DNA from 2 places in the Halotolerantifilum yawarlongkerapense genome. Region 2 is predicted to be linked to the other one. Evidence: riboswitches for the same ligand, from Rfam matches in the RefSeq annotation. Region 2 holds a riboswitch; the other holds the start of a gene.

Region 1 (12,620 bases), 780 kb from region 2:
GCTTTGAGAATCTTTTTGCGGCTCTCGTCATCCGGTACGTCGTGGAGAAACTCATGATCGATCTTCAGGATATCCACATCCATGGTATGCAGATAGGAAAAGGAGGAGTAGCCCGTTCCAAAATCATCGATGGCAATCTGGATCCCGAGGGACCGCAGGACTTTCAGATTGTTCTCCGTCTGCTGACCTTGATCGAGTAGCACCGATTCTGTAATTTCAAAGATGAACTGGCGCGGGTCGATCTTATAGTCCGCCAGGGTGTTGACGATGTACTCGACGAAATTCTTCTGAAAGAACTGGACGCCAGAATAGTTCACCGCCATTTTCACCAAGGGAAGTCCCTTGTCGAGCCACTCTCGGTAGTAGCGGCAGACCCTGTCCAAGATCCACTGGCCCATGGGGATGATCATGCCGGTGTTCTCGGCTATGGGGATAAACTCCTCCGGCTTGACCAGGCCCCACTCGGGATGCTCCCACCGCGTCAGGGCTTCCACGCCTAAGATTTCTCCTGTGTTCAGCTTGAGAATCGGTTGGAAGTAAATCACCAGTTGGTTCTCTTCGATGGCGCGCTTCAGATCGTTTCTCAGTGAAAACTCTTTGAAGCTCTTGACGTCCATCCGCGAGGAGTAGGCTTGGTAACGGCTTTTGCCTTCCTTTTTCGCGCGATTGAGGGCCGTGTTGCTGTTTTTGATCAGCTCAATGGCTTCTTCCCCATCGTCAGGGTAGACGCTAAAGCCCACGCTCGCTGTGATATTGAGCTCGTACTGATCGATGTGAAAGGGCTCGTGAAAGATGCTAAGGATCTGTTCTGTGGCCAGACGACAGGTCATCAGTGTTTCGGTGCACCCCAAGAGGAGACCGAACTGGTCTCCATAGTAGCGAGCCAGAAAAGCTTCTTCGTTTTGAAAACGCTCTTTGATCACCTTGCCCACTTTCTTGATGAGTGCATCGCCCACGCCCATACCGAGTGCATCGCTCACGTCTTTGAATCCATCGATATCGATCATGTAGACACCGAAACGATCGCCCTTCTGCCCGCTCTGTTCGATGGTCTCGGTCGTTTTTCTCTGGAAGTACGAACGGTTTGGGAGGTCAGTCATCTCATCGTAATCAGCCAGATACTGTAGCTCCCGCTGTAAGGTGCTCTCGGCGGTGACGTCCTTCCAGTTCAAGATGATCCCCTGGACCTCTGGATCGCTCAGGTGGTTGCTCATCGTGACCTGGAGAAAAACGTGCCTGCCCTCTTTCGTATGCGCTTCTACCGGTGCCTCGAGAATCTTCCTGGGGTTTTCTCGACTCAGTTCCACCAGTTGCTTGAGATGACCCTTCTCCTCTCCTTCGACGAACTCCCAGATGTAGTGGCCCAGGATGTCTGCATCTTGGTAGCCCATCATCTTCTTAACCGTCGGACTGATGTACATGACCTTTCCCTCTTCGTCGATAATCTCAAAGATATCCTTGGCATTTTCGAGGAGTATTTGGTAGCGTTTCTGGATTCCCTCCATCTCTTCTTGAGATTTCTTCACCCGTTCCTCGAGTTCCTTCTGCTCCGTCACATCCTGTATGTTACCCCGTATGGCCACGGGTGTCTTCCCGCGGTAGATCACATCGACGAGATGCTTGATGTAGCGCACCTCGCCATCGGGACGTTTGATCCGAAAGGCCATCTCAAAGGGACTGATCATCGGTGGTTGCCCCATGGTTTCCTGTACGTAGGCTCGATCGTCGGGGTGGAGGTTTTCGAGAAACTGCTCGAAATTTGGCTCACCCTCCTCCGGATCCATGCCGTAGATTCTGAAGGTTGCCTCGGACCAGGTGATCTCCTGGGTGGTTAAATCCATGGACCAGCTCCCCATCCTAAAGGTCTGCTGGGCTTCCTGCAGGTCTCGGTAGGTGCGATCGATTTCGTCTCTCAGTCGGTGCATCTGGGTGATATCTTCGATCACGCCAACGATGGCGACCAACTCTCCGTCGACAAACTCTCCTTCCCCGCGGCTATGGATCATACGAATCTGCTGATCCGATTGGACGATACGGTACTCGATATCAAACGTATCCTTTGCGCTGGCGATCCGCTGGGCTCCAATCAAGTGCTCCCGATCTTCCGGGTGCACGCGATCATGCAAGACGGTCCGCTCGAAGGTCTTCTTCTCCGGGTCCAAACCGAAGATGCTCCGTACTTCTTCGCCGACCTCCACCGTTCCCTTCTCGACATTGACTCGGTAGCTCCCCCCTGTGATAAATCGTTCTTCTCTCATCAGATGCTCGCGAAGGAGATTGAAGTTCTTCTCGATAAGTAGATTCTCGGTCAGATCCTGCACCGTACCAATCATCTTATCGGGTGTCCGGTCCTTTTGGTAGAACATCTCGGCCTTGGCACGGATCATTTTCTCACGGCCGTAAGACGTGATGATACCGAAGTCTATGTTCAGGGGTACGCCTTCGTAGCTTTTTTTCATGGCTTCCACAAAAGGCGACCGATCTTCCGGTTTTAGAAAAGCCACCACATTCTCTAGGCTACCGTCAAATGCTTCAGGCGTCCGTCCGAAAATCTGATAGGTATCCTGCGAAGCGAAGAACTCCTCCTCTTCAAAATCGTAGGTCCAAGTGCCTACCTTTGGCGTCTCCTTGGACATGGACTTGTCTTCCTGTACAAAAGTCAACTGCTCCTCTTTCTCCCGGCCTTCTTCTTTTACAATGAACAACCAGTACTGACCGACCAGCTCCCCTTCTCTCTCGATGGGCACCACGGTCACCTCCATCAGGCGCCTCGGTCGACCCATTCTTAGAGATGTGATCAGGTGTCTGGTTTCCAGGAGATGCTTCAAAGAAGCATCGATTTCTTCCTTTCGCTCCTCTGGTAGGTACCAGAAGATCCGCTGGAGTTCCATCTCTTCTCTCGTTTGACCCATGAGGTCAACAAAAGCCTGGTTCATATCGATGATCTTTCCCACCGGATCACAAACGATCCCTGGATAGGGGAGACCTTGTGCCCAGATTTCAAAACCTTCCTTGAGATCAAAATCAGGATGATGGCCCATCCATTTATCCAAAATGCCCCTTCGCTTTGATGCCAAAATTGAACCCTCCTCACTGTTCAGCAAAAAAAAAATTGACAACCCTAGGGTTGCCAGTATCTTGATACTCGAGCAACCCGACGACCGTATCTTTCTAAGACGTAGGCTCGTGGCTTTGCGTCATCACCTTTCGATGATTTTGCCGTATGCTATGTTTTAATCCATGATTGCACGCTGGGTTGTTAGGGTTATACTACCATGATAAACCCGATAACGCCATATGTATATTACGCTTTGCCATAATTCCGTGCTCTTCTCCCGATCCCCCTAGCTTGAAAAGCGAAAAACCTACGCTCGTCAGAATGAGCGTAAGTCTCTCGTAGAATTGATCATGGGCAACCAGAGCTTGACCTCCGATTGTTGTACAAAATGAAAATCATTGAACGGATAACTATTTCGTGCTTTCCCAGTCAGCTAGGAACTTTTCTATGCCCCGCTCGGTCAGTGGATGATCGAGGGAATCCATCAGCACCTTGAAGGGTATGGTGGCGATCTCTGCACCCGTCAACGCGGCCTGGGTAAGATGGTACCTGTGTCGGATAGAGGCTACGATGATCTCCGAGTCGATACCATGGGTCTCGAAAATTCGCACGATCTGCTCAACCAGGGCCATCCCATCGTCGCCGATATCATCGAGTCTGCCGATAAAGGGCGAAACGAAAGCGGCACCGGCTTTTGCGGCCGCGAGAGCCTGCGTGGCCGAGAAGATCAAGGTCACATTCACCTTGATGCCCTTGCCGCTCAGGATTTTCGTGGCCTTAAGACCCTCTGGGGTCATGGGCACCTTGATGGTCACGTTCTCGTGGATCTCGGCGAGCGGCAGCGCTTCCTCTACCATCCCATCGGCATCGAGGGAGACCACCTCAGCGCTGATCGGCCCATCGACAATCTCCACAATTTCACGAATCACCTCTTCAAATACCCTTCCCTCTTTTGCAATGAGAGAGGGGTTGGTGGTCACCCCATCGAGAATACCCAGTGACGCTGCCCGCCTGATTTCGTCCACATTCGCCGTATCCAAAAAATATTTCACAAAAAAACGCCTCCTCTACTAGAAAAACAATCCTTGTTTTCATTGTAAAGATACCCTAGATGACCCCTGATTAAGCACGCGACCCTAGACGATCTCTCCCGATCAGGGCCCTGCGCGCGGACCATAGGAGAAATCAGGATGAACAAAAAATGCTCCCCTCTCCGTGGACGGTTTGCAGGTGACAATCGTCGACGATGAGGAGAGCATGCAGTTCATGGGTTCATCACTATCTTCCTGCTGTTGACCGATCCTGAAGCTAGGTGAAATCTATCTCCAACATCGTTGGCGTATGATCTTGTCTATCACCAGAGTCTACCATCTCGGATTTGACTACCTGATCAGCCAGTCGATCGCTCACCAACCAATAATCGATCCTCCAGCCGGAGTTGTTGATTTTACTCGTTTTTACCCTTTGTGCCCACCAGGAGTAAACACCCGTCACATCACCATGCAGATATCGAAAGGTATCTGTGAAGCCCTTATCCAGTAAGTCTGTGAAGCCTTCACGCTCTTCATCTGTGAAACCGGCCGACCGACGATTGTTATCGGGATGGGCTAAGTCGATCTCTTGATGGGCTACATTGAAGTCTCCTGTCGCAACCACCGGTTTCTCCTGATCTAGTCTCTGGAGATATGCCGCATACTGCTTATCCCATACTTGTCTATCTTCTAACCTGACCAGACCATCTCCTGCATTAGGCGTGTACACCTGGGTCAAGTAAAAATTTCCAAAATCCAGCGTAATGATTCTTCCTTCGAGATCCATTGTATCAGGGGCCTGGATCTCAGGGTAGATGACCTCTGGCGAGTAATGGTCTTTATACAAAAACATGGTTCCAGCGTAGCTTTTTCTGGCGGGTTCCTGAGAACTTCGCCATACGTAGGAATACCCCTCAAAAAACTCCGCCAAGCGCTCCTCATGTTTTTTACTGGGCCCCTTGGCCGGTAGTTTCGTTTCCTGTAGAGCGATGACATCGGCATCCATGCTCACGATCGTATCCAGTACTTTCCTTGTCAGCACCGCTCTATTCGAATCACTTGTTAAGGCTGCGTTCAATGAATCAATATTCCATGAGATCAGTTTCAATTTACTCCTCCTTGGGTCCTTTGTCCTGATGTTAGCTATTTCCTGAATACTTTTTAACGTCTACGTCGTTTGAACAGCGGGATGGACGATCCGCGAGGGCACGGATCCTCATTACGTTTCACTGTGCACCAGCTTGTCCACGGTTTTCCAACGCAATTTTTTCCACGATTTCTTCTCATACATTTGCTGATCGGCAGAGGCGATCACGTCCTCAAGGACATCACAAGCATCTACGCAGGTCGCAAGTCCAAAGGATATCGAGAGATCCGATCGATTTTCATCTCCGTCCACCGACTCCAACTGATCTTCTAACCGGGCTAGGATTTTCTCTCCTACCTCCCTACTGGTTTCAGGAAGCAACAAGACGAATTCATCGCCGCCGACACGAAAGAGCGCATCCTCTTCACGCAGTACACTGCTCATATGCTTCACGCAGCGCAAAATGTGCACATCACCGGCGGCGTGACCATCCCGGTCGTTGACAACTTTCAGATCATCGATGTCCGCAACGATCAACGTGATCGGGTAGGCTGCCGTACGATTGAATCTCTCCATCTCCTCATAAAGAAAATGGCGATTATACACACCTGTCAGCGGATCACGATAGCCCAAATCCTTCAAGTTATCCTCACGCTCTCGCAAGGAACGGCGCATCTTCTCCATGGCCGAGGCCAAATAACCAATCTCATCCTTGGCGTCGACAGCGATGGGTTCTTCCAATATTCCCTCTTCCAGAAGACGAACCTTGTTCTCAAGGTAGGTCAAAGGAGCGAGCTGGTACCGCATGGTGAGCCACAAGAACAAGGAACCGAGGGCCGAAATCCCAGCCCCATAGTAGATGTTCTCCTTAAGGGCCGCCTGTTGCAGACCGATGAGCTCACTGTTCTCGAAGACCCGTTTCAGATAAAATCGATAGTCACCCTTGTAATCCTTCAGTGGGATCATTTGGATCAAATAAGGCGGCTCTACGACTTCAACCCGCTTGCCCTCACTCAGTTGAACCAAATAGTTGGCTGGCTTTTCGCAGGTCAACTGTACGGTTTCACGGGTCCCCTGCATCAGTTCTTCGCTTTCCGGTGTCAGCCCGTAGAGGTACCAATCACCACCGCTTACATTTTGAAAGATCCCCAATATGCGCTCGCCGAGTTCCATCCCCAGCTCCACGCTACCCAAAAACCGGGTCTCATGAAAAATTGGTACCACGTAGCGTAAGGAAAGACCATGCATTCCTTCTTCGAGCCCTCGCAGCGGAGGATGCTCAGGATCCTCGTTTACCTGAACCACCATGTTTCTGTAACCGCTCAGATCGTCTCCAAAAGCATCCGGGACGTGCACCCGGAAAAAGCTCGTGTTGTCGGGAAGATGAAAATGAAACTGTGTCACCCCTGCAGATTTCAATTTCTCGAAGGAAGGGGTCACCAAGTCCGACAGGGCCTCCCGATCTCTATTGGCAAATGCAGTGACCACCGAAGGGTTCGCTAAAATCTGCGTGATACCCGTTTCGAGGACTTGGTAGCTGACCTTGAATCGTCGCTCAATGGTATCGACAGCTATTTGATTGAGATGGTCTTCCTGCATGCGGATCATTTCTCTTTGGTCATTGAAAGACTTCAAAAGTAGCAAACTGACGATCGCGAAAAAAAACACCGAGGCAAGCACACTCATCTTGAATGTTAAGGAATGGTAGAATACGGTTTTACGTCTCATAGAACCTCCCGAGCGAGCATCGTTCTGCTTTTCACAATCTCATTATACCTTTTTACATTTCAAATGTCATCGTTCATTGGAGCCCTTGATCATGGGGCACGATCGACCGGCGCCCCTAGTGCAAGGAGACAGTGGCCCTAGATCAGTTTCCGACGCCAACTGATACAAGAATTAAGTCTCGCTCTCATCCCACGATTAAAGCCCTGGGTTTTCTCACGGTATTCTTTAATAGGCCCACGGTGACGGCTTCTACCCTTCACAAGGTGGTTGTTCAGACAAAAAGAACAACCACGTTCGGAAGTTCATCCGAACGTGGTTGAAATTGGTGGAGGCGGTGGGACTCGAACCCACGTCCAAAGGCACTTATCCACGACTTTCTCCGAGCGCAGTCACATCTTTAGTTTCGCCAACCGCGGCGTTAAGTGACGAACAAAGCGGAAGGCTAGTCCCTAAGTCCTCACCAGGGCTCGGGACAAGTCCCAGGTGAAGTACCCCGCGCTTTTTTTAGATCCTATGGGAGGGCGGGAAATCCCACAAGATCATGCAGCGATTACGCTGCGAATGCTAAATCGTTATTGTTAGCGTTTATTTTGAGTTGCCCAGTTCTTTAGCGTGTACCCCAGGCAGAAAACACGGCTCGCTTATCGTGAAACCATACCCCTGTCGAAACCAAAACGCCCCCGCGTTAGTCGCGTTGCCTCCTGGCCAGTTCCTGTTGGATCCGGCGGTTGGCATCGCGCTTAGCCATGTCGCGGCGTTTGTCGTGGAGCTTCTTTCCCTTGGCAAGAGCAATCTCGAGCTTCGCCAGCCCACGATCGTTGATATAGAGTCTCAAAGGGACGAGCGTATAGCCCTGCCGGGTCGTCGCCCCGATGAGTTTCTTAATCTCTCGCTTTCGGAGGAGCAGTTTCCGCGTGCGGATGGGATCCACATTGTATCGGTTCCCCTGCTCATAAGGTGAGATATGCATCCCGTGGATGAAAACTTCTTCACCATCTACCTCAGCATAGGCTTCCTTGATGTTGGCTCCGCCTTTTCGGATGGATTTGATTTCCGTTCCGGTCAGGACGAGGCCCGCTTCAAAAGTCTCCTCGATGAAGTATTCATGACGTGCTTTTTTGTTGTTGGCAATGAGTTTCATCCGTCTTCACCTCAAATAAGTTCCAAAGCTAATTATACCGTGTGGTCAAGATGTTGTCAAATTCTCGTGCCCGAGCAGTTCAAAGTCGATTTCGCGAAGCAGGGGATTCACCTTCGTCACACGTACCGTCACGTGATCGCCAGGGTGGATCTCCGCCTTGGTGCTTTTCGACTGCAGGGTCATGGACAGCTCGTTGTACTCAAAGTCCTGCATGGACAGGTTGCCCACAAGTCCTTCGACCGTATTGTCCAGAGCCACGAACATACCGAAGGGTAGGATCGACGAAACGATACCCTCGAACTCCTCGCCCACGTAATCGAGCATGTACACGGCTTTCATGAAGTCATCCGTCTCTCGCTCACAGGATTCGGCCACGCGCTCCTTAGCACTGGTGATCTGTGCCACCTCGGGCAGGATTCTCTCAAAGTGTTCGACTCGCTTCTGATTGAGGTCTCCCTTGAGCTGCTCGCTAAGGATCCTGTGGATCTGTAGGTCGGGATAGCGGCGGATGGGAGAAGTGAAGTGCGTGTAGTGCTCTGCGGCCAGACCGAAGTGTCCTTCGTTTTCCGGTGAGTAGCGCGCTTGCTTGAGGCTCCTGAGCATCATGCGGTTGATGACGTGCTCCTCGGGGGTCCCCTCTACCTTAGAAAGCAAGTTCTGCACCTCAATTGGCTTCAGCTCATTTGGATCGCCCTCGAGCTGGTATCCAAAATTATGGATAAAGGCTCTGAACTCCGCAATCTTATCCGGACTGGGCACCTCGTGGATACGGTATAAGAAGGGTAGCTCTTTGGCGAACATATGCTCGGCCACGGTTTCGTTGGCCAACAGCATGAATTCCTCGATCAAACGGTGGGAGATCCTGCGTTCACGTTTTCTGATCACAACGGGATAACCCTCTTCATCGGTATCGATGTAGCTCTCGGTAAAATCGAAATCAATCGAACCGCGCTGTTCTCTCATCTTGTTGAGAATCTGAGACAGCTCGGCCATCTGCTCAAGTGAGGCGCGAACAGGTTCGAGACGCTTAACATCCTCGGGAGATGCTTTCCCCTCGATCAGATCGGCCACCTCTTCGTAGTTCAGCCGCATCACCGTGTTGATAACACCCTTGGAAAGCTCGTAGCTTTTCACTTTTCCCTGGGGGGTAACTACCATTTCGAGTGACATGACCAACCGGTCCACATTGGGATTCAAAGAACACATCCCATTCGATAACCGTTCGGGTAACATCGGGATCACCTGATCGACGAGATAGACGCTGGTGGCCCGCTCAAGGGCTTCTCTATCTAGGATGCTGTTCTCGGTCACATAGTGGCTGACATCGGCTATATGGACGCTCAGGTCGTAATGACCATCATCTCTGCGCGCTATTCCTATGGCATCATCTAGGTCCTTGGCATCTTTGCCATCAATGGTCACGATCGCGTGGTTTCTAAAATCCTTGCGTTTTTCGAGTTCTTCGGCAGGAATCGTGTCGGGAATTTGCTCTGAGGCCTTGAGTACTTTCTTGGGGAAAGCATCGGGCAGATCAAATTTACGGATGATCGCATCCCTTTCCGTCCGCAGGTCGCCCGCCTTACCGATGATCTCCCGCACGATGCCCTCGGGCTTCTTCCCATCGGTCGGCCATTTGATGATTTCCACGAGCACCTTATCTCCGGTCTCGGCACCCTTGGTGCCACCACCTCCGACGAAAATATCCATATGGAATTTCTTGTCATCCACGATCACAAAACCAAAATTCTTGGTCTTTTCGAAGACGCCGACAACTTCTGTTTTGAAGCGTTTGACAATGCGCTCCACAAAACCCCGCGATCGGCCGTTACTGTCTTCACTGTAGACTTTTACGATTACCGTATCGCCATTCATCGCACCGTTGAGGTGGGTGCGGGGGATAAAAATGTCTTCTCCGTCTTCGACGAGCAGGAAACCAAATCCCTTCTGCGCCACCTGAACGACGCCCGACTCAAAACCAAAGAAACTAGGGCGACCGTACTTCTCCTTAGAAGTGGTCATGAGGACGCCGTCGGCTTCTAGTGCCTCCAACTGTTTTTCGAGAACAGGCATCTCACCCGGCTCGAGGGCAAGCTCGGCCGCGATTTCCTTCGCAAATAAAGGTCGTGTGGATGCCTTGATCACATCGACTATTGCTTCTTTTGTTATCACATCAATCACCTCGGATTATATATACCCAATAGTTGCTCTTTACACGAAAAAAGCTCCCGGATCGGGAGCTCGTTTCTTACAGATAAGGACCAAACATCAGGAAGATTGGAGCGAACACCAGGGATACGATGGTCATCAACTTGATCAAAATGTTGATCGAAGGACCAGATGTATCCTTGAAGGGATCGCCAACAGTGTCGCCCACGACAGCCGCTTTGTGCGTGTCGGAGCCCTTTCCGCCATAATGACCTTCTTCAACGTATTTTTTCGCATTGTCCCACGCGCCACCGGCATTGGCCATAAAGATCGCCATCACGACACCCGTGACAAGGGCGCCGGCCAGCATGCCGCCAAGTGCCTCAGCACCCAGAATGATTCCCACGACAAGCGGTGTAACGACTGCCATAAGCCCCGGAAGCATCATTTCCTTGAGTGCCGCGGTCGTGCTGATTTCTACGCACTTCGCGTACTCGGGAATCGCTTCACCCGCCATCAGGCCGGGGATTTCTCTGAACTGACGGCGTACTTCCTCGATCATCTTGTTAGCCGCCTTGGAAACGGATTCCATGGTCATGGCCGAGAAGAGGAAGGGTAGCATACCACCGATGAAGAGTCCGACGACGACCTTCGGGTTCAGAATATCGATAAACTCCAGGCCAACAGCCTTAGAGTAGGATGCGAAAAGACTGAGAGCGGTCAGGGCTGCCGAACCGATGGCAAAGCCCTTACCGATTGCCGCAGTGGTATTACCCACCGCGTCGAGTTTATCTGTGATCGCACGTACGCTGGACTCTAGTTCGCTCATTTCGGCGATACCACCGGCGTTATCGGCGATCGGGCCGTAGGCGTCAACGGCTACCGTGATGCCTGCCGTGGACAACATGCCGACGGCCGCAAGCGCGATACCGTACAGACCCATGACTTGGTAAGAGATCAGGGTCGCTGCAGAGATGATCAGGATCGGCCACATGGTCGAGTACATCCCTACGGCGAGACCACTGATGATCGTCGTTGCAGGACCCGTCTGCGACTGCTCTGCAATACGTTTGACGCTCTTGTATTCTTCAGATGTATAAATCTCCGTCACCGCACCGATGATCACGCCGGCGGCGAGACCTGCTGTGACGGCAAGACCTGCATTATACGTACCCAGGAAGCTTTGGCTGAGCAAGAAGCTGGCAACGAGCACAATGCCGCTCGCAACGTAGGTGCTCATCTTCAGCGCCTTGTGCGGATCGTCACCTTCCTTCGTTCTCACGAAGAAGGTCCCGATGATGGATGAGATGACACCCACCGCCGCTAGGGTCAACGGGTAGATCGCAAATTCAAGACCCATGAGGGTCCCCAGCGTGATGGCAGCGATCAACGAACCCACGTAGGATTCAAAGAGGTCTGCGCCCATGCCGGCCACGTCGCCCACATTGTCGCCCACGTTGTCGGCGATAACCGCAGGGTTTCTCGGGTCATCCTCAGGGATACCTGCCTCTACTTTACCCACGAGATCGGCACCCACGTCGGCTGCCTTCGTATAGATTCCCCCCCCCACACGTCCGAAGAGTGCGATGGAAGAAGCACCGAGACCGAACCCGGTGATGATGGCTGGATCTTCAAAAATATAAAAGAGTACACCGAGGCCGAGCAGGCCAAGGCCCACGACGCTCATGCCCATGACCGCTCCACCGGAGAAGGCCACATTGAGTGCTGCGTTCATCCCCTTCTCCTTAGCAGAGAAGGCTGTGCGCACATTGGCTTTCGTCGCCACGCGCATGCCGAAGTAACCCGCGAGCGCCGAGAAAAAGGCTCCCACTAAAAAAGAGATCGATGTCTGTACGCCGATCCCCACGGCAATGACCACCGCGAGTACCAAAGTGAAGACTACCAGCACACGGTACTGTCGGTTCAAATAGGCCATCGCACCCTCTTGGATGTAAGAGGCGATCTCATTCATCCGATCGACTGTCACGTTAATCTTGTTCACTCGACTTACTACCAGGTAGTAAGCGAAGACCAACGCGACGATACCGATCCCTGCCGCATAAATTGCATAATTCATCAAGAATCCTCCCCGTTATGTGTGTTGTCTTATTGGAAGTAGAAGACTAAGAGCGCACTGATGATAAAGACTGGAGCCGCAACCTTCGTGACTTTATCGAGCAGTGTATCGTATGATCTTCCCTTTTTCTTACCGAAAAGCTGCTCGGCGCCGCCACCGATGGTCCCGGAAAGTCCCGCGCTCTTGCCGTGTTGCATAAGAATACTTGCGATGAGCACAATCGACGAGAGGATCAAAATTACTGTAAAAAACATAGCCATGTCGTTCCCTCCTTACATTCGAGTTTAACAAAAGTATTTTATCATACCCACCCGGTGAAAGGCAATAAGATTAGCCTTCCAAGGCTAGGAAAA
Region 2 (12,620 bases):
CCAAGCCCAACATCGACACGGGCATGGGCCTAGAGCGTATCGCTATGATCATGCAAGGTGTGGAGTCCATCTTCGAGGTGGATACCATCAAGGCCGTCCTCGATGAGGTGGTGCGTATCTCCGGCAAACAATACGGGAAAGACAAGCAGCAGGACATTTCGATCCGGATCATCACCGATCACATCCGCTCGGTGACCTTCCTGGTCTCCGATGGCGTGATGCCCAATAACGAGGGTCGCGGTTACGTGCTCCGTCGTCTGCTTCGCCGGGCCGCCCGTCACGGCAAGCTCCTCGGGATCAAGAAATCCTTCTTGACAGACCTCGTGGACATCGTCATCGAGACCTCCGGTGATGCTTATCCTAACCTGAAAGACCGTGCGGACTATATCAAGAAGATCATCGCGCTCGAGGAAGCGCGTTTCGATGAGACCATCGACCAAGGGACGCAGATTCTCGAGGAGTACATCCGTGAGCTCATGGCGCAAAAAGAGCGGATCCTGGATGGCGAGCTGGCCTTCAAACTCTATGACACCTACGGTTTCCCCATCGATCTGGTGAAGGAAATTTTAGAAGAGAAGGGGCTCGATGTGGATGAGGAGAGCTTCTACCTGGCCATGGAGCGCCAGCGTGAGCGGGCCCGCAAGGCCAGGGAAGACGGCGACCACGTGGGCTGGGAAGAGACGGCCATCGTGGAGCGCAAGGATACGCTGAAGACGACCTTCGTCGGTTACGATCAGTTGAAGAAGGAAACCAAGATTCTGGCCATCATAAAAAATGGCGTTTTCGTCAACCGGATCGACAAGGGGGACGTGGCGGAGGTCTTCTTGGAGGAAACGCCCTTCTACGCTGAGGGCGGTGGCCAGGTGGGCGATCGCGGCGTCTTGTCCAAGCCCGATATGTGCATTGATGTGACAGAAACGGTCAAGGGTCCCTACGGGACGACCATCCACCGTGGCCAGGTGCTTACGGGCACCTTCTACGAGGACGAGTTCGTCCAGGCCAAGGTGGATGAGAAGCTGCGCATGGCCACTGCGCGCAACCACAGCGTGACCCACCTTTTACACCGCGCCCTGCGCCTTGTGCTCGGCGACCACGTGGAACAGGCCGGCTCTTACGTAGACGAAAGGCGACTGCGTTTTGACTTCAGCCACTTTGAGGCCTTGGGCCGCGAGGAAATCGAGGAGATCGAGCGTATCGTGAACCGCGAGATCCTGAGGAGCCTGCCGGTGCAAACGGAAGTGCTGACGATGACAGAGGCAGTCGCCGGTGGCGCCATGGCCCTCTTTGGTGAAAAGTACGAGGAAAGGGTCCGCGTTGTCAGTATGGGCGGTTTCTCGAAGGAACTTTGTGGTGGCACCCACCTGGAGCGCACCAGTGAGGCGGGACTGTTCAAAATTCTTTCGGAAACGGGCATCGCCGCCGGCATCCGCCGGATCGAGGCCGTCACCGGTGAGAACGCGATCAACTATCTCAGTGGTCTCGAAGAGCGCGTGGGCTTACTGATCCAAACCCTGAAGACCGATTCCGATCACCTGGTGGACCGCGTGAGCAGTCTCCTCGAGGAATTGAAGACCGTGGAGCGGGAGAACGATAGCCTCAAGCAGAAGCTGGCCAACAGCACGCTGGACGAGTTACTCGCTTCATCGGAGGAAGTCGACGGCATCAAGGTGATCACCGGGATCTTGGACGGTGTGGATGTGAATACCCTGAGAAACCTGGGCGATCAGATCCGCGGTCTCTTCCCCAAGAGTTTCGCCCTTCTGGCCAATGTAGACGGCGACAAGGTCGTGCTCATGGCCATGGCCTCCGACGAAGCGGTGAAGGAAGGCGTGCACGCGGGCAACCTGATCCGCGAGGCCGCCAAGATCACCGGCGGCGGTGGTGGTGGAAAACCCCAGATGGCACAGGCGGGGGGACGGGATGCCTCGAAACTACCCGAGGCCTTTGCGGCGGTAAAATCTAGAATAAAAGATAGATAATATTTCTCATATAGGGTATGATAGAGGTAACGAGGAGGGATATCGATGGAGAATCATACAGTGAAGTATCCTGGTTACAACGAAGAAAACATCTCAGAAAAGGTCAAAGAAACACTGGCCTATGTCTACGGTGCCCTCGAAGAGCGCGGGTATAATCCATACAACCAGTTGATCGGTTACCTGATCACCGGTGATCCCACGTACATCACCACGCACAAGGAAGCCAGAAAGCGCATCCGCGAGGTTGATCGGGATGATATCTTTGAAGAGTTACTCAAGGCCTATCTGAAGTAGGATGATAACGGGAAACAACCTTTCGAAGCTTTGCTTCGGTACGCTGACCCTCAGCCCCCTCCAGCGCGGACTATCTCCCGCTGAAGGGGCTAGGCTCATGCGCTATGCTTATGATCGTGGCATACGATTTTTTGACACCGCGGAGCTTTATGACAACTATGCGGCCCTCCGGCTGTTTTTGGCCGATGTGGACCGCGCGAGTCTCGTCCTAGCGACGAAGAGCTATGCCTACGATCGAGCCGGCGCCGAGCGAAGTGTGGAGCATGCGCTCAATGCACTCGGCACGGACTATCTCGATTTTTTCCTCCTGCACGAGCAGGAGTCCGAACACACCCTGAGGGGCCATCGTGAGGCCCTGGAGACACTCTATGCCATGAAAGGGGAGGGACTCGTTCGCAAGACGGGGCTTTCCACCCACCATGTGGCTGCTGTGCGCGCTGCGCTCGACGAGCCGATGATCGAGGTGATCCACCCCATTGTCAACAGGAGGGGTCTGGGTCTGGCCGACGGGACCATGGAAGAGCTACTGCCGCTGCTTCGTCAGGCGAAGGAGCGGGGGATTTATCTCTATGGGATGAAACCGCTCGGTGGAGGCCATTTGATCGGGGAGTACGCGGAGAGCTTTCGCTACTGCCTGGATCTCGATGTGCTCGATGCTGTGGCTATCGGTATGGGTTCGGTAGAGGAGATCAATGCGAATGTACATTTTGCTAGCCATCAAGATTTGTCCCACCCCGCCTTCGCGACCCTGTCGACGAGGCGGCGTAAGCTCCTCATCCACGACTGGTGCACGGGCTGTGGTGCGTGTGCAAAGGTCTGTGGTCAGGAGGCGCTCGTTATGCATGAAAATCAAATGAAGGTCGACCCATCGCGCTGTGTGCTCTGCGGTTACTGCGCACCGGTCTGCCCTGAATTTTGCATTAAGGTCGTGGACGCATGAAACTCATGGGCCTCGATATAGGTGATGCCACCATTGGCATCGCACTCTCCGATACACTCCAGATCATGGCCCAGGGCCTAGAGACCTACCGGCGTGTATCCAACAAGCAAGACATCGACTACCTGGTGACGCTGATTGCCGAGCACGACGTGCAGATTGTGGTGGCCGGTGAGCCGATCAACATGAACGGATCGAAGGGTCCTCAACATGAGAAGACCATGTCCTTTTTACGTTTGCTGGAGAAAAAGCTCCGTCATACCGATCGCATCGATCACGATGTTGCGATCGAGACCATCGATGAGCGGCTGACGTCCATGCAGGCGAACCGGTTGATGCTGGAGGGGAATCTCCGGCGGGACCGAAGGAAGACCCTGATCGACCGGATAGCCGCCCAAATTATTCTGCAAACCTATCTCGACCGACGTACCCAGAAGGGGTGAACGAACTTTGGAAATGATCGAACTATACAATGAGCATGACGAAAAGGTCGTCTTTAAGGTGCTGGCCACTTTTGATGTGGATGGCGAGGATTATGCGATCGTCACACCGGTAGATGAGGAAGACGACGATAGCGTTGTGATTTTCCGCCTAGAGGAATCCGACGAGGAGTATCTTTTCGAGGGTGTGGACGATGAAATGGAAATCGAACGCGTTCTAGATGCCTACTACGACCTGATCGAAAAAAGAAGCTAGGAGCGGAGATGACTATGCACGAGCGACTCGAAGAACTGAAGAACAAACTACGCGACCGCGGTTATAAATTAACACCACAGCGCATCGCCATTTACGATGTGATCGTCGAGCATGCGGACGAGCACCTCAGTACGGAAGATGTGTATCATATCGTCAAACGTAATTTTTCGGATATCGGACTCGCCACTGTTTATCGCACGCTGATCCTTTACAATGAGCTCGATGTGATCACCAAGCTCGATCTCGAGGACGGTTGCATTCGCTACGAATTAAAAAATGATGATGAAGATCACCATCACCACCACTTGATTTGCACCAAGTGCGGCAAGATCATCGAGGTTGACCTCGATCTATTAGATGAATTAGAAAATGAGATCGAAACGCAGTTTGCGTTTTTGATCACCAATCATAAACTAAAATTCTATGGTATCTGCCAATCCTGTCAACAAACCTTGTGATCTTTACAGGGTTTCTTTTTAAGCACGAAAGGAGACATTATGTCTAAGAAAAAATCGAAGTTAAAATTAGTGCCCATCGGGGGCCTACAAGAGGTCGGAAAGAACATGACGGCCTATGAGTACGACAATGAAATTATCCTGATCGACTGTGGAATGACCTTCCCGGATGACGAGATGCTGGGCATCGACGTGGTCATCCCGGACTACACCTATCTGATCGAGAACAAGAAAAAAATCCGCGGGATCATCCTGACGCACGGACACGAGGACCACCTCGGTGGTATCCCTTACTTCCTGCGCGAGGTGAACGTGCCGATCTACGGTACGCGCCTGACGATCGGCCTGCTCGATCGCAAGCTCACGGAATTCAGAGATATCAAGAATGTGCGCACACAGGTGATCAAGCCTGGGGACCACATGCAGATCGGGAAATTCCAATTTGAGTTTATCCGCGTGAGCCACTCCATTCCGGATGCGGTTTCCGTGGCCATCCACACGCCAGTGGGTACCGTGATCCACACAGGTGACTTCAAGATCGACTACACCCCCATCGACGGTCAGATGATCGAACTGGGTAAATTTGCAGAGCTCGGCAACCGGGGCGTCCTGGCGCTCTTTGCCGATAGTACGAACGTCGAGCGCCCTGGTTTTACCATGAGCGAGTCCACCGTGGGCGAGACCTTCGAGAATATCTTCCGTCACACGGAAGCCCGGATCTTCGTGGCATCCTTTGCCTCGAACGTCCACCGCGTACAGCAGGTGATGAACGCCGCCCTGGCCAACAACCGTAAGGTGGCCTTCTCCGGTCGTTCCATGCTCAACGTGACGGGCGTGGCCACAGAGCTCGGCTACCTCAAATTCCCCCGCGACCTGGTGATCGATGTCAACGATATCGACAAGTACCCCGACAACGAAATCGTCGTGGTGCTAACGGGTTCACAGGGTGAGCCCATGGCCGCCCTCAGCCGCATGACGCGTGCGGAGCACCGTCAGCTGGACCTCAGACCCGGGGATCTCGTGATCCTGTCGGCTTCTGCGATCCCCGGCAACGAGAAACCTGTCAAGCAGAATATCGACCGCCTCATGGCCGCTGGCGCCGAGGTCATCTACGAGTCCCTGGCCGATGTGCACGTATCCGGCCACGCCTGCCAGGAAGAACTTAAGATCATCCACGCCCTCGTGAAGCCTAAGTACTTTATCCCGGGGCACGGTGAATACTCTATGCTCAAGCACCACGCCAAGCTGGCGGAGAACATGGGCATGGATCCCGATAACATCTTTATCCTGAACAACGGTGACGTGCTCGAGTTCGATGAAAATCGTGCGCAGATCGCAGGTTCGGTACCGAGCGGCATCACCATGGTCGACGGTCTCGGCGTGGGCGACGTGGGCAACATCGTGCTCCGCGACCGTAAGCACCTCTCCGAAGATGGTCTCATGATCGTGGTCTTCGCCATGGACAAGAAGGGAAGACTTTCTTCCGGTCCCGATATCATCAGCCGCGGTTTCGTCTACGTACGGGAGTCCGAGGACCTGATGGAGGGTGCTCGCGCCGTGGTGGACAAGGCGATCAAGGACAGCCTGGCCAAGAACAACAAGGAATGGTCTCAGCTCAAGCACGTGACCAAGCGTGCCCTGAGCGATTATCTCTATAAGAAGACGCGCAGGAATCCCATGATCCTGCCCATCGTGATGCAGGTCTGAGGACCCGCATCCAAGGATCGATAAGCAAGAGAGGATGATACGGTGAGAAAGTGGCTCCTGATGCTGGTGCTCCTGTTGACCCTGACAGGGTGTTCGGCCGTGGATGAAGCGGCCGCCCCTGTGGATCCGACCGACGATTCGCTGGTGACCTTCGAGGTGCCCGCGGGCGCTTCGACGACACGTATCGCCGAGGATCTCAAATCGGCTGGTCTGATCAAGAGCATGCAGATCTTCAAGATGAAGGCCAAGGAACTCGAGGCCGATGGCAAGATGCAGGCGGGTACCTACCGTCTGTCCCGCGCCATGGACAACAGAAGAATCCTGGAGACCCTCGTGGAGGGCGACGTCTACGTGGAAACCGTGAAGGTGACCATTCCCGAGGGCCTTGAGCTCGAGGAAATCTTGACCCGCCTCGAGAAGGCGGGCCTTGGTTCGGCCGAGGTTTACCGTGACCTATTGGCCACGGCGACCTTCGAGGGGATCGACTATCTCTATCGTCTCGATAGGGACCACCTGCTCGAGGGCTACCTCTTCCCGGCCACCTACACCTTTGAGGTGGGGACGGACGAGAAAGAGGTTCTCACCCGGATGCTGAAGCGTTTCGGCGAGGTCTTTGCCCCTGAAGATTGGGCGGTGCTCGACGAGCGGGAGATGACCCTGGGCGAACTTATCACCATGGCTTCTGTCGTGGAACGCGAGGCCAAGCGTGACGATGAGCGTGCCACGATCGCCAGCGTTTTCTACAACCGGATCGCGATCGGTATGCCCCTGCAGTCCTGCGCGACCATCCAGTACGCCTTGGGCGAGCGGAAGGAACGGCTCCTCTACGCGGACCTTGAGATCGATTCGATCTACAACACCTATCAGCACGCGGGTCTTCCCCCGGCGCCCATCGCGTCTCCCGGGGAAGCCTCGATCCGTGCGGCCCTCTACCCGGAGGAGACGGACTACCTCTACTTCGTGGTTTCGGGCGAGGACGATGGTTCCCACGTCTTCACGACGAATCTGGCGGATCACAACCGGGCCAAGGCACGGGTGAACGAGTGATGGGGGCACCCTCGATGACGATGGTGGCCCCGGAGATCACGGCTTACCTCGACGGGCTTCTACCCGACGAGGAGCCTTTTCTCGCGTCCCTGAGGGCGCGAGCAGAAGAAGATAGGGTCCCCATCGTGGAACCGGAGGTAGCGGGGCTCCTCCGGTTTCTCCTTGCCCTGCACCGCCCTAGGCGGATCCTGGAGATCGGCACGGCGGTGGCCTATTCCACCCTGGTCATGGCCCACAATATGCCAGAAGGGGAGATCGTGACCATCGAGCGTTACGCCCCCTACCTGGAGCGGGCCAAGGCCAATGTGGCGGCCTACGACGGACCGGTCCAGATCACCCAGCTCGAAGGGGAGGCCCTCGACCACTTGGAGGCCCTGGAGGGCCAGTTCGATATGATCTTTATCGACGCGGCCAAGGGCCACTACCGGAAGTTCTTCGACCGGGCCTATCCCCACCTGGCACCCGGCGGCCTGATCCTGTCGGACAATGTGCTCTACAAAGGGATGATCGCATCGGATGCCTACGTGGTCCGGCGCAAGAAGACCATCGTCAAGCGCATGCGACGCTATTTGGATTATCTCTACGCTCACCCCGAGCTCACCACCACGGTGCTACCCATGGGCGATGGGGTGGCGATTTCCCATAGACAAAGAGAAAGCGGTGACGCAACGTGACAAAACCTGAACTGCTCGCTCCGGCGGGCGATCTCGAAAAACTAAAGGTGGCGCTGCACTACGGTGCGGATGCTGTTTATATCGGCGGTGAGATCTTTGGTCTGCGCGCCAGCGCCAAGAACTTCTCCCTCGACGAGATGGCCGAGGGCGTGGCCTACGCTCACGAGCTAGGGCGCAAGGTCTACCTGGTGCTCAACATCATCCCCCACAACGAGGATATCGAAGCGCTGGAGTCCTATATCGATGAGATCCAGGACATTCCCTTTGATGCCGTGATCCTGTCGGATCCGGGGACCCTGCTGTACGTCAAGGAAAAAGCCCCCCACCTGACCCTCCACCTGTCGACCCAGGCCAACAATACCAACTACAAGTCGGCGGAGTTCTGGCACAAGCAGGGGATCGAGCGCGTGATCTTGGCGCGGGAGATGAGCCTGACCGAGATCTGGGAGATCCGGGACAAGACCCCGGAGAGCCTGGAACTGGAGGCCTTCATCCACGGGGCCATGTGCATCGCTTATAGCGGACGGTGCCTGCTCTCCAACTACATGGCCGGTCGAGACGCCAACAAGGGCGCCTGTGCTCACCCCTGTCGTTGGGAGTACGCACTGGTGGAGAAGCAGCGGCCCGGTGAAGCCTACGAAGTGGTGGAGGACGACAAGGGGACCTACTTCTTCAATTCCAAGGACCTGTGCATGATCAACCACGTGAAGGAGCTCATGGAGAGCGGCCTCGACAGCCTCAAAATTGAGGGTCGCATGAAGAGCCTCTACTACGTGGCGGCCGTGGTGCGGGTCTACCGGGAGGCTCTTGATACCTACTTTGCGGATCCAGATGCCTTCGAGACCAAGCCCAACTGGCTGGCGGAGATTGCCAAGGTCTCACACAGGAAGTTCACCACGGGCTTTTACTTCAAACGCCCTGATGAAGAGGACCAGCACTACGATACCTCGAGCTACATCCGGGACTACGACTTCCTGGGCGTGGTGAAGGCCTACGATGCCGAGCGCGGTGTGGCGACCATCGAACAGCGAAACCGCTTTTTCGTGGGCGACACGGTGGAGGTCATCGGACCGGACTACCGGGGCTTCGAGCAGGTGGTGACGGCACTTTACGACGACAAGGGCACGGCGATCGAGTCGGTGCCCCATCCCCAGATGATCTTTGAGATGGCCATGGACCAGCCCGTGGCCCCCATGGATCTGCTTCGGATGAAAAGGGAGGACTAGCGGATGAGTAGACCCCTATTGATCGGTATTGCTGGTGGGACGGGTTCCGGTAAGAGTACGGTGGCGCGAGCTATCTTCGAGTCCCTACCGGAGACCAACATTTCCATCATCCAGCAGGATGCTTATTACAATGACCAGAGCCATCTGGACTATGGAGACCGCATCAAGACGAATTACGACCATCCCCTGGCCTTCGACACCCAGCTTCTGGTCCAGCATTTGAAAGAGCTCCTCGCGGGCCACCCCGTTGAAGCTCCCATCTACAACTTCTCCGAGCACAACCGCGAGAAGCGGACCAAGCGAATCTACCCCCGGGATATCATCATCCTGGAGGGGATCATGATTCTGGAGGACGAGGACCTGCGCGATCTAATGGATATCAAGATCTTCGTGGAGACGGATGCCGACGTGCGCATTATCCGCAGGATCACGCGCGATATCAACGAACGCGGGCGTACGCTGGAGTCCGTCATCGGCCAGTACCTGGCCACGGTGAAACCGGCGCATGAGCAGTTCGTAGAGCCCACGAAAAAATTCGCCGACCTGATCATACCAGAGGGCGGTTACAACAAGGTGGCCATCGATATCATGGTGGCCAAGGTTCGATCTATAGTCAAAGACTGATCTTCAGTCTTTGGCTTTTTTTTAACCCAGCTTTACTTGTGATTGTGGTATGATGCAAGCAGAGAGCGAGGAGAAATAGAGCAGAAGGGAGATCGTTATGCAGATTAACGGCAGCACACCACTCTACGGACTCATCGGAAGCCCTGTGGCCCATTCGATCAGCCCGCAGTTACATAATGGCTATTTGAAAGCAGCTAACCTTTCCGGCATCTACCTGGCCTTCGAGGTGCAACCTGAGAAATTGTCACAGGCGATCGCGGGATTTCGGGCGATCGGCATAGGTGGTCTCAATGTCACTTCACCTCACAAGGAGCGGGTCATCGCCTACCTCGACGAGATTCGAGGCGACGCGGCCTTGCTCGGGAGTGTGAACACAATCCGCTGGGAAGAGGGTCGTTTGATTGGTTTCAATACAGATACAGTGGGTATCAAAAACCTAATGACCTCTCACGGTTTTACAGTGCGGGGGAAGAAGGTAGCGGTCCTTGGATCTGGTGGTGCGGCGAAAAGCGCTGTGCTGGCGCTCTTACAGCTTGACGCCGCAGAAGTCCGGGTCTTCAGTCGCACGGAAGAGAAGCGCCGGCACATGCTGGAACGTTTTGCTGATCAGGCGGTCACAGGATGGGATCTGACGTCCTTTGGTGACTACGCCCCTGAGGTGGATCTGCTCCTGAACGCCACTCCGGTGGGAATGGGCAAAATGGAAGACCAGATACCCGTTTCAATCGATGACTTGAAGGCAGGGGCCATGGTGGTGGATCTGATCTACCATCCGGAGCGTACCCTGCTTTTAAAAGAAGCGGCCGCAAGTGGTCATCCTGTGGCGAACGGACTCCACATGCTGGTGGGTCAGGCGGCGGCCGGTATGGGCATCTGGACGGACACCTCAGTCCCCCTGGAGTCTTATCTTGCGTTTATTTAAATTATTTTGAACGCATTCCATTATATTGACATAATATCTTTACACTAACTGGTAATCGGCTTATAATGATAAGTATTAAGAAACCTTAATTTCATTCTTACCAAATTTGGCAAAACCGTCGAAAGGCGGCGACGCAAAGCTCGAAGTCTACGGTCGAAATGCTCGACTACGATGGTTCTGCTGCGGATTTTTTTCTGCGGCTTTTTTCGTTATCTTAATGTAAACGGTAATCAATGGGGTGGGCGTCATGGCGAAGAAAAAACTACGATTGGGCGATCTCCTGGTGGATCACGGGCTGATCACAGAAGAGGAACTGAAAGCTTCTCTTGCTGCGCAGAAAATCTCAGGTCTCAAGCTCGGTGAACAGCTGATCGAGGACAATGCCATCACGGAGGAAAAGATCCTGGAGGTGCTGGAGTTTCAGCTGGGGATTCCCCACATTAATCTCAACAGGTTTATTTTAGATGCCAAGGCGCCGAAGCTCATTTCGGAATCACTGGCTTCAAAGCACACGGTAATCCCCGTGGCTATCAAGCGCGGGAAGCTGATGGTGGCCATGGCCGATCCTCTGGACATGATCGCCATCGACGACCTCAGGATCACCACGGGCATGGAGGTAGAGGTGGCCATCAGTGCCAAGGGTGATATCATCCGCGCGATCAATCGCTATTACGATGCCAGCGACGCGGCGGAGAAGGCGGTAGAGGACTTCAAGGCCCAGCACCAGATCTTCCAGGACGAGGAGGAACTGGAGGATGACGATGTGACGAACGCGCCCATGGTGCGGCTTGTGAACACGGTCATCAGCCAGGCGGTGAAGGTGAAAGCCTCGGATATACATATCGAACCATTCGAGAAGCACGTGCGCATCCGCTACCGGGTGGACGGGGAACTACGCGAGGTCATGAGTCCCGCCAAGGCGACACACTCGGCGCTGGTGACGCGGATCAAGATCATGGGTAAGATGGATATCTCGGAGCGCCGCATCCCGCAGGATGGGCGGATCGAGACGATCATTGACAATAATTTTATCGACATGCGAATCAGCGTGCTTCCCACGGTTTACGGGGAGAAGGTGGTGATCCGCCTGCTCGACAGAAGCGGGATCGTGGTGGACAAGCGGGAGTTGGGATTTACCGAGTACAACCTCGAGCGCTTCGATAAGATCATCAAGTCCCCCGAGGGACTGATCCTGGTGACGGGGCCCACGGGGAGTGGGAAGACGACGACCCTCTACGCAGTGCTGAAGGAACTCAATCAAATAGAGAAGAACATCATCACGGTGGAAGATCCGGTGGAGTACCGGCTCGACGGGGTGAACCAGGTGCAGGTGAACACCAAGGCGGGGCTTACCTTCGCCAGTGGCCTCCGGTCGATCCTCCGCCAGGACCCCGACATCGTCATGGTGGGGGAAATCCGGGACACGGAGACGGCGGAGATCGCCATACGGGCGGCCATCACCGGTCACGTGGTGCTGAGCACGGTCCACACCAATGATACGGCTAGCACGGTATCGAGATTGGTGGACATGGGGATCGAGAACTACATGGTCTCCTCGGCAGTGGTGGGCGTGGTCGCCCAGCGTCTCGTCAAGATGGTCTGTCCCAAGTGCGGTGAGAAGCATGCCACCACGGAAGAGGAGATGAAGATCCTCAAGATCGATAAACCGGTGACCGTACGGAGGGGCAAGGGTTGTAATGCCTGCAACCAAACGGGTTATCTCGGGCGGACGGCGATCCACGAGATCATGCACATCGATCGGGAGATCCGGTCGCTGGTCAACCGGAACGCCGGTGTGGATGAGCTACAGGATCATGCCATCAAGCGGGGGATGAAGACGCTACAGGAATCGGCCAGGGATTTGGTGATGAAAGGTGTCACGACGGTGGAGGAAATGGTCAAAGTAACGTACCAGATGGAAGGGTAGGTGCCAGCAATGACGATCCAGGAGATTCTACAACAGGCCATCAACGCGGGGGCTTCGGATGTGCACATCACGGTGGCCTCACCACCGGTGATGCGGGTGGACGGACAGTTGGTCCGAATGAACGAAGAGAAG

The links. A riboswitch is a leader RNA that binds a small molecule or an ion and turns the genes downstream of it on or off. The one in region 2 is predicted to bind cyclic di-GMP.
Region 1: linked by a shared signal. The riboswitch ahead of ACULM0_RS13140 (EAL domain-containing protein) and the one ahead of ACULM0_RS01560 (GspE/PulE family protein) in region 2 are both predicted to bind cyclic di-GMP.

What each region holds. Positions count from the first base shown of each region.
Region 1 is NZ_CP199719.1:2,670,594-2,683,213, reverse strand. Features, by position in the region: gene ACULM0_RS13140 (EAL domain-containing protein) at 1-3,077, opposite strand, end outside; cyclic di-GMP riboswitch class I at 3,146-3,231, opposite strand; gene fsa (fructose-6-phosphate aldolase) at 3,469-4,110, opposite strand; gene ACULM0_RS13130 (exodeoxyribonuclease III) at 4,367-5,197, opposite strand; gene ACULM0_RS13125 (sensor domain-containing diguanylate cyclase) at 5,309-6,904, opposite strand; RNA gene ssrA (transfer-messenger RNA) at 7,228-7,586, opposite strand; gene smpB (SsrA-binding protein SmpB) at 7,590-8,045, opposite strand; gene rnr (ribonuclease R) at 8,091-10,214, opposite strand; gene ACULM0_RS13105 (sodium-translocating pyrophosphatase) at 10,291-12,267, opposite strand; gene secG (preprotein translocase subunit SecG) at 12,297-12,527, opposite strand.
Region 2 is NZ_CP199719.1:309,330-321,949, reverse strand. Features, by position in the region: gene alaS (alanine--tRNA ligase) at 1-1,979, shown strand, start outside; gene ACULM0_RS01615 (IreB family regulatory phosphoprotein) at 2,025-2,273, shown strand; gene ACULM0_RS01610 (aldo/keto reductase) at 2,275-3,213, shown strand; gene ruvX (Holliday junction resolvase RuvX) at 3,210-3,653, shown strand; gene ACULM0_RS01600 (DUF1292 domain-containing protein) at 3,667-3,906, shown strand; gene ACULM0_RS01595 (Fur family transcriptional regulator) at 3,921-4,364, shown strand; gene ACULM0_RS01590 (ribonuclease J) at 4,404-6,068, shown strand; gene mltG (endolytic transglycosylase MltG) at 6,111-7,115, shown strand; gene ACULM0_RS01580 (O-methyltransferase) at 7,130-7,789, shown strand; gene ACULM0_RS01575 (peptidase U32 family protein) at 7,786-9,015, shown strand; gene udk (uridine kinase) at 9,019-9,639, shown strand; gene aroE (shikimate dehydrogenase) at 9,737-10,561, shown strand; cyclic di-GMP riboswitch class I at 10,660-10,749, shown strand; gene ACULM0_RS01560 (GspE/PulE family protein) at 10,809-12,488, shown strand; gene ACULM0_RS01555 (type IV pilus twitching motility protein PilT) at 12,498-12,620, shown strand, end outside.